Regions from separate parts of the Bacillus sp. JJ1122 genome, predicted to be linked through region 2. Evidence: riboswitches for the same ligand, from Rfam matches in the RefSeq annotation. Region 2 holds a riboswitch; the other holds the start of a gene.

Region 1 (4,658 bases), on a different contig from region 2:
TTAAGCCGTTCAGTTATCTTAAAGATGATTTGTCAATGACGGGCTTTGACATTGAAGTGGGAGAAGCGTTAGCCAAAGAGATGGGGCTGAAGCCTGTACAGAAAAGAATGAAATTCAAGGGGATTGTTGAAGGGGTAAAAACTGGCCGTGCTGATGTCGCCGTAGCCAGCCATACGATTAATCCTCAGCGGAGCAAACATGTACTATTTTCGACTCCATACTATTATTCAGGTCCGCAAATTTTCGTAAGACCCGATAGCAGCATCCAGACTGTTGATGATTTAAAGGGGAAGGAAGTTGCTGTCGCAAAAGGATCCACGTACGCGGATACTGCCTCTAAATACACTTCTAATATTAAAATGTACGATAGTGATATCACAGCATTAAAAGCCTTAAGCACCGGCCGCCATGATGCGGTTATTACCGACTTCGTTACAGGTAAGAGTGCAGCGAAGGAAGGCTTTAAGATAGAAGGAAGACAGCTCATTGAAAGAAGTGAGCAGGCTGTTGTTGTTCCAAAGGATAATCCGCAGCTGTTAAAAAGGGTGAATGAAGCGCTGGAGAATCTGCGCAAAGATGGAACACTCTCGAAAATCAGCCAAAAATATTTCGGTGAGGATATCACAACGAAGCCGGAGTAGACAGATAGATAATTAATAGAGAAGGGATGTAGGAGCTTTGCCAAGTATAGGACATGTTTTACAAACATTGATTGACAGCAGTGACCTTTTTATCGATGCAATGCTGCTTACGCTGCAGCTTACAGTAGTATCAATTTTAGTAGGAATTGTAATTGGTTTATTCTTTGCACTTTTAAAAATTTCTAACATCAAGCCTTTAGAATGGATTTCCGACACGTATGTTTATCTAATCAGGGGAACCCCACTGATTGTACAAATCTTTATTTTATACTTCGGAATTAGCGGAATCTTTCTGATTCCTGATTTCTGGGCGGCGGCATTGGCGCTAGCGTTCCATAACGGTGCGTATATCGCGGAAATCTTCCGCGGAACCATCCAATCGGTTGATAAAGGCCAAATGGAAGCTGGCCGGTCATTGGGTATGTCAAAGGCTTTAACCATGAGAAGAATCATTTTGCCGCAAGCGTTCCGCCGTTCTCTTCCGCCGCTTGGCAACCAATTTATCATCGGCCTTAAGGATTCCTCGCTCGCGGCGTTCATCTCGATGAACGAGCTGTTCAACGTAGCAACGACGCTTGGTTCAAACAACTTTGACGAAATGACGTACCTGTTAATCGTAGCTTTCTATTATCTAGTTCTAGTTGCGATCCTGACATTGGTCGTAAGGGCAATCGAAAAGAAATTAGCTGTTAGTGACAGGTAAGGAGGAAATGAAGTGTATACAAAAGAAATGATTCATGTTGAAAACTTAAATAAATCCTTTGGCGACCTTCATGTCCTGAAGGATATCAATATAACGGTTAAGGAAAGCGATGTCGTATGTCTTGTCGGAGCCAGTGGTTCAGGTAAAAGTACCTTGCTTCGATGCATTAATTTCCTTGAAAAAAAGGACAATGGCAGAATCATTATCGAAGGAGAAGAGGTTTCAAGGGATACTCATGATATAAATGAAGTACGCCAAAAGGTAGGAATGGTGTTCCAGCATTTTAATCTTTTTCCACATATGACCGTTCTGGAAAATATCATTGAGGCACCTGTTCATGTGAAAAAAATTCCAAAAAATGAAGCCATCAGGGAAGCGAAGGAACTTCTTGTGAAGGTTGGTCTTGAGGATAAAGCAGATGTTTATCCTAGCAAATTGTCAGGCGGCCAGAAACAAAGGGTAGCCATTGCCCGTGCACTGGCAATGAATCCGGATATCATGCTTTTTGATGAACCAACTTCAGCTCTTGACCCCGAACTGGTAGGCGAAGTACTCGCTACCATGAAAGAATTAGCAGAGGACGGAATGACCATGGTAGTCGTTACCCACGAAATGGGTTTTGCCCGTGAGGTTGCAGACTGGATCATTTACATGGATGAAGGAATCATTGTCGAGAAAGCTAAACCAGAAGAGTTCTTCACCAATCCACAAGAAGACCGTACAAAGGAATTTATCCAGACAACAGCTCTTAAATAAATTTTTGCAAAGCAGTCCTGAGTGAAATCAGGACTGCTTTGTGTATTATTTGGTATGGTTAAATGCCCAAGAGAACCAATCAAAAAAATCATCACGCATGGATGAAAAGTTTTAGAGAACAATTTCCTCATAGGATAAAATACAATCAAAGAGTCTGATGAAAACTTGAAAAAGGGATAAATACTCAAGAAAAACAGCGATTCAGTGAGATAAGCAAGGATATGCTGGAAGTTTTCGTTCTATTTGAGTCAAAAGAGGGATTTTTAGCGTATTTTTCATACTTTACAACTTGAATCGCACAGGAGTATGATTACAACAGTTTCAGATTTTATACTGAATCCAAAATTAAATTAAGTTTCAAATTTCTAAATCGCTGAATCCAATTGGAGCGGGGGAACCAACTTCCGTGGATGATAATCCACTAGGGGTGAAGCCTTTGAATAAAAGGCAGGGCTATTCTGAGCCCTAATCCGACAGCTAACTCCGCAAGCGTTGCAGAAGAGGAAGATGGAGCTTGTGAGACGAGTCTGTTCAAAAGTCCACAAGGCTATTATCTTTTAGCCTCTGGGGGCTTTTTTGTTTTGGCGTAATTAACGATGTCGTTTATGATCCGTTAAAATCATTAAGTCCCTGCCAAAGAAATATTACTAACAAAATTCCTCATACTAAGGGGAGAAGGAGAAAACAACATGCGCAGGAAAATGCTTTTTAAGCTTGAGCCTCCGAAGATACTTGTCCTAGGTTTTGGGACGATTATCCTATTGGGCTCGCTGCTGCTTTCACTGCCTGCCGCTACGACTGACGGCAAAGGGCTTTCCTGGCTGGATGCTTTGTTCACAGCCACATCAGCAACCTGCGTAACGGGGCTCGTAGTTGTGGATACAGGTGATACCTTCACACAGTTCGGTGAAATGGTCATCCTTTCGATGATTCAGATCGGCGGGCTAGGGTTTATGAGTTTTGCGACACTGCTGGCATTCATCCTTGGGAAAAGAATCTCGTTAAAAGAGAGGCTGATCATTCAAGAATCATTGAACAATGCCACGGTGGAGGGTGTGGTCCGGCTTGTGAAGCGGATTCTCATTTTTACAGCTGTTATCGAAATTGCAGGAGGAATCCTGTTATCTCTCAGATTTGCACAGGACATGGCCGCTGGTAAGGCGATCTATTTTGGGTTTTTCCATGCGATTTCGAACTTCAATAATGCTGGTTTTGACATAATGGGAGAGTTTCGCGGTTTTACCTCATACGCTGATGATCCTGTTATTAACATCACCCTAATTTCACTGATCAGTTTAGGCGGTATAGGATTCATTGTAATGAATGAGCTTTTTGAATACAAAAGCACAAAAAGGATATCACTTCATTCGAAAATGGTACTGTCCGTTTCCGGGATTCTTGTACTTGGCGGAGCGCTCCTGATCTTTATCCTTGAATATAACAATCCAGCCACTTTGAAACCACTATCGATGGCCGGAAAAATATTAGGTTCCTTTTATCAATCTGTGACGCCTAGGACTGCCGGCTCCAATACTTTGAATATTGGTGACTTAACACAAACGACATTGTTCATGATTATCTTCCTGATGTTTATCGGGGCATCCCCAGGGTCAACTGGCGGCGGTATCAAGACCACTACATTTGCCATTCTGATGGGCGCCGTAAAAGCGCAAATCCGCGGCAGGGAGGATGTCACGTTCTTCGGCAGAAGAATGGACTACAGCATCATTTATAAATCAATTACAGTAACACTCATCGCACTATTCTTAATTATTTTCGTAACAATGGTGTTGACCATTACAGAACCGGGAAAAGATTTTCTGATGTTATTTTTCGAGACAGTATCCGCCTTTGCAACAGTTGGTCTTTCAATGGGATTGACTCCCGAACTGTCACCATTGGGAAAAATATTGATTACATTTACGATGTTCGCGGGCCGGATTGGACCGATGACACTTGCTTTTGCAGTAGCGAAAAAAAGAAAAGAAGATCATTACCGTTATCCTGCTGGAAAAGTGATGATTGGGTAGGAGGATATTTTTATGGCAAAGCAATATGCAGTAATTGGGATGGGACGCTTTGGTTCAAGTGTAGCGACCTCCCTGTACAATGAAGGAAACGAAGTACTGGCCATTGATAAAAAAGAGCAATATATTGAGGAATATAAAGAGAATGTCACCCATGCGGTAATCGGCGATTCAACAGATGAACAAACTCTCAAGGCAGTAGGAATCAGAAACTTTGATACAGTCATCGTGGCGATAGGTGATGATATCCAGGCGAGTATTCTGACAGTCCTTATCCTAAAAGAAATGGGAGTAGCCAATGTCGTTGCAAAAGCCCTTAACAAGCACCATGCACAGGTGTTGTTCAAGGTTGGTGCGGATAAAGTCATTTTCCCTGAAAGAGATATGGGGGAAAGGGTAGCCCATCAGCTGATGGCATCCCCAAATGTGCTCAATTTCATCGAGCTTTCAGATGATTACAGTATTGAAGAAATCAAGCTCCCGATGAGCATGGCAGGAAAGAACCTCATTGAAATCAACCTGCGTGCAAAA
Region 2 (4,658 bases):
GTCCGATTATTACATTAAAAAAGCATTATCGGAAAAAGTTACACATAGTTTTTACTAATTTTAATATACTGAAAATTCGTTAAATTTACACATGCTTTTCTCCTATTGATATTTGTATAATAGTAATACACCAAGAGTTACCTAAGGTCAGCCAAAAAAAATTTAGACTTTAGGAGTGTGAGGAAGAATGTCAGAAAACATTATTTTCGCAATGTTGATTGGTGGTTTTGTTGGATTGACGGGCCATGTAAGAAAACGAGGCAAGATCATCATGCCCAGAAAAACGAAGAAGTTCATCTATCTTGGTTTTTTAGAAGAAATTCTTACGGGGTCCTTAACTGCTGCATTGCTCGTAGTATCGTCAGAGGCTGATTCACTTTTAAGAGTATTTTTGATGTCAATTATGGCTGGCTTTGGTGGAGATGCATTACTAAGGGGGCTTGAATTGTTTAGAGTAGACAACAGTAACCGAGGCGCGGAGGATATCGGCAATGAAAAAACCAATACCTCAGCATGACAGAAAGAAGTTTGCTGCATTATTGTTCAAGCAGCTACACGAGTGCTTGATTTTTTTTTGGTGAAAATGAACTTGGGAAACTTTTAAACCTCTTCTTAAAATCCACTTTTATCTTCATTACCTACTTGATCCAAAAACAAAAAGGCAGATAATGTTTTTCAATAAATCCAGCCATTTTATATGATTGAATATAATGCCGTTGTGATTTGGCAATAAGATCTGTTTTTTCATTAACGTCTTTTATCCTTCTCAATTCCATCATTGCTCGTCCCCTCCTGAAACTTCAGTTGTTATCCTGATTTATCCAGCTATTGAAGGTTGTTTCCATACATGTTTCATAACTTTCCGGAGAAAATAACCAAAACAACTTGAAGGAGCTCTCCGATGGACCTTAGATTTTTTCAGTTAATCAATCAGCTGTCAGGACGCAACTTGATCGTTGATAAATTGATGATTCTCATTTCCAAAAGAATTCGCTATATATATATTTCGCTAATAGTTATTTTTTTGATCAAAAACCGATTTAAAAAGAGGATTACTTTTGAAACCGCCGGCTCAATCTTATCCGCATTATTTATCCATATTTTATTTAAATTATTTAATTATAAACCCCGTCCTTTTCAGAAAAGACGCGTAGGGATCCTCATTCCCTCAAAGATGGATTCAACCTTCCCAAGCAAACATACACTGCTAGCCTTTGCTGTCTCTACAACCATTTTCTTGTATCATCGAACACTAGGAATCTTCATGTTCAGCATGTCTGCGATAACAGGTTTCTCAAGGATATGGGTTGGACATCATTATCCGTCCGATATAATTGGCAGCGCGTTTTTAGGCTCGTTTTCCAGCATCGTTACACACATATTTTCTGGTAAAAGATCTGGCCAGGAAAATTAACCTTTTTTTGCTTTATATTGCATCAACCAGCTGTCCCGAAGTTCTCCTTCATGCCATTCATGTTTAGGCAAGAGTTTGTACTTTGTGAATCCCACTTTTGCATAACAGGCTATTGCCCTTTCATTCCAGGTTTGCGGATCGACAACAACAAGGTCCGCTCCTTTTTGACCCAGCAAATAGTCAAGCATTGAGCGCATTAAGATCTGTCCGATACCTTTGTTCCAATATTCCGTTTCCCCGATAAACTGATCTATTCCGTATATGATATCAGATATGTATAAACCAAAATTATAGCAGTCCGACTTTGCCAATTCATAAAATTGAATGTAGCCTATTTCTTGGTCCTCAAATAGAACAATGCATCGCGTTTCACCAGAATCGGATGTAAAAAACACATCCCTAACCTTTTCCAAATCAAAAGAACAATCTCGTCCTTCGTAAAACTCAAGTACTGCCGGATTCGAAAGCCACTTAGCCAATAAAGCAGCATCCTTATTTTCTAATTCTCGCACTTTTAACTTTCCGCATTGGAACAGCATTAAAATTCTCCTTTTTATTAAGCAAATATCATTTTCACGACAACTTTTGTCTTCAAAGAGGATAATAAAACCCCTGCAATATTGCTTGTGACTTCTTCCTGCCATGAACTATAAATAGTCACACAGAATAATTAATTCTTTTTCTCCAGTTAGTGGCGCTTATTTCCAATTTGTACTCATTTTTTCAGCAGTGCACCTCGTTTTTTCTCCAGTTGACAGGCTGGCCATCAAAGTTCTATCCAGAACCGTTTAACAATATTGCCGTCTTCCTCTGTAAAACTAACATCCTGCTGACCGCCATTTTTTAATATTGTCCGCTCTGATGCAATATTGGTCGCATCGCAGACAACTAGTACTTTATCAATCCCTAGTTTCCTTGTCTTTTCTAATGCTAAAGATAATATTGCAGTTGCAAAGCCTTTGCGGCGTTCAGTCGGTCGGATTCCATAGCCAATATGTCCGCCGCTATTAAATAGTCTTTCTGTAAGTGCATGCCTAATGTTCACTGCACCTAAGACCCGGTTATCTCCATTCACCAGCCAATAAGTAGAATCAGGAACCCAGCCCTCTGGAAGATTTACACCTTTCTCACTTTTCCGCAAAAACTCGATCATGCCATGAAAATCAGTTGGATCCTTTTCAATCACCCAAGGAATCATCACTTCCCCGCTTTCCTTCCATTCAAGGTAAAAATCTAAATATTCCTTTTCCATTTCAACTGTTGGTTTGATTAAATATACTTGATCATTCATTTTTACATATCTCCTTGTTGAAAAGTTTTTATTTATTTTACGGACTTTATTGATTGCCTGGGAAAAAGATGGCTGCTGAAAAAGGTATAGTATTTTTTCAATGAATTCCACTCGTGATATACGCCTCTACATCTATCGCTTCTGCTTCTCTCATCCAGTCGACTTTACCTATACATCGGCAACAATCGCTATTTTCCAAATGCTTCCTGCCTCAAAGTCCACATATAGAATATCAAACTTATCCACTGATTTCTTATTCTTCAATAGGAAACTATACTCTGGAAATCAATTAACATTTACATATTTATAATATTGATATAATATAAACCAATATATTTTACCGCTTAATCTTTTTAAAAGAACGGGGGAACCAATCGGCGGTTTCCGCCTGGGGTGAATTCTTTACGAAGGGGATTTGTGTTTCCAATTCCTAACCCGGCAGCTAACCTCGTAAGCGACTAAGGGAACAGAGGAGAATACTCTGTAAAAGGCACCCATAGTGTCTTTTTTTGCGGAGGAATAAATCTTGTTTCCCTTGCCAATTGCTTTTTCAGCATAGAATTTTACAGAAGGTGAGGAAATGCAGATGAAAAAAATCAGTTTAGCTGGTCAAATTTTTATCGGACTGGTTCTTGGTATAATCGCGGGGGCAGTATTCTTTGGAAATCCTGCGGTTGCTACATACCTGCAGCCGATTGGAGATATTTTTCTCCGGTTGATTAAGATGATTGTCGTGCCGATCGTTGTTGCCAGTATCATTGTGGCTGTAGCTGGTGTCGGCGACATTAAGCAGTTAGGAAAGATTGGCGGTAAGACGCTCCTTTATTTCGAAATCATCACGACCATTGCGATCATCGTAGGGCTCATTGCTGCAAATGTATTCCATCCAGGTGCTGGAGTAAATATGAGCCAACTCGATAAAACCGATATTGCTAGTTATGTAAATACTGCAGAAACGCAGGAAACAAAATCGATGATTACTACATTGGTTGAGATCGTGCCAACCAATCCAATCGCAGCGATTGCAGACGGCGACATGCTTGCAATCATTTTCTTTTCCCTCGTATTTGGACTAGGGATCTCCGCAATTGGTGATAAAGGAAAGCCTGTTATCGCATTTTTCCAGGGAACGGCTGATGCCATGTTCTATGCAACAAACCAAATCATGAAGTTCGCACCTTTTGGTGTATTTGCCCTAATTGGTGTAACTGTTTCTAAATTCGGATTAGAATCCTTGATTCCTCTCGGTAAACTGGTCCTGACAGTATATGGAACAATGATTTTCTTTGTGATCGGTGTGCTGGGCCTTGTAGCTAAAATCGCAGGCTACAACATCTTCAAATTAATCTTAACTCTAAAAGATGAATTAATTTTAGCATTCTCAACGGCAAGCTCCGAAACGGTATTGCCTAGAATTATGGATAAAATGGAGAAAGAAGGAGCTCCTAAGCATATTACTTCTTTCGTTATTCCAACTGGCTATTCCTTTAATCTGGATGGCTCCACACTTTACCAGGCATTGGCTGCGATTTTTATTGCCCAAATGTACGGTATCGATATGAGTATAGGTGAGCAAGTATCCTTAATGCTTGTATTAATGGTGACCTCAAAAGGAATCGCCGGAGTTCCTGGTGTTTCCTTCGTCGTTCTCTTAGCAACACTCGGTACAGTAGGACTACCTGTCGAAGGCTTGGCATTCATAGCAGGTATTGACAGAATCCTTGATATGGGAAGAACTGCTGTGAATGTCGTTGGAAATTCTCTTGCTGCAATTGTCATTGCCAAATGGGAAGGCGTCTTCCAACCAGGAAAATCTCCATCTGTTATCAATAAAGCTTCATAATAGAGACAGAAAGCCAGCTTGGTATAAACCACATGCTGGCTTTCTTTATTTTCTGCATTTTATTCCGCTGCTTCTATCGATTCACCTAATTTATACGCAGCGAGCTGCTC

What was found. A riboswitch is a leader RNA that binds a small molecule or an ion and turns the genes downstream of it on or off. The one in region 2 is predicted to bind cyclic di-AMP.
Region 1: it holds a riboswitch for cyclic di-AMP, as region 2 does, so the genes downstream of both, V7201_RS18575 (TrkH family potassium uptake protein) here and V7201_RS14435 (cation:dicarboxylate symporter family transporter) in region 2, are expected to answer to the same signal.

Annotation. Positions count from the first base shown of each region.
Region 1 covers NZ_JBALQL010000034.1:1,385-6,042, forward strand. Annotated here, with positions in the region: gene V7201_RS18560 (transporter substrate-binding domain-containing protein) at 1-641, shown strand, start outside; gene V7201_RS18565 (amino acid ABC transporter permease) at 679-1,344, shown strand; gene V7201_RS18570 (amino acid ABC transporter ATP-binding protein) at 1,372-2,100, shown strand; cyclic di-AMP (ydaO/yuaA leader) riboswitch at 2,462-2,608, shown strand; gene V7201_RS18575 (TrkH family potassium uptake protein) at 2,790-4,130, shown strand; gene V7201_RS18580 (potassium channel family protein) at 4,143-4,658, shown strand, end outside.
Region 2 covers NZ_JBALQL010000024.1:38,543-43,200, forward strand. Annotated here, with positions in the region: gene V7201_RS14410 (DUF4257 domain-containing protein) at 188-517, shown strand; gene V7201_RS14415 (hypothetical protein) at 639-779, opposite strand; gene V7201_RS14420 (phosphatase PAP2 family protein) at 902-1,414, shown strand; gene V7201_RS14425 (GNAT family N-acetyltransferase) at 1,411-1,953, opposite strand; gene V7201_RS14430 (GNAT family N-acetyltransferase) at 2,181-2,705, opposite strand; cyclic di-AMP (ydaO/yuaA leader) riboswitch at 3,037-3,177, shown strand; gene V7201_RS14435 (cation:dicarboxylate symporter family transporter) at 3,292-4,548, shown strand; gene V7201_RS14440 (GNAT family N-acetyltransferase) at 4,608-4,658, opposite strand, start outside.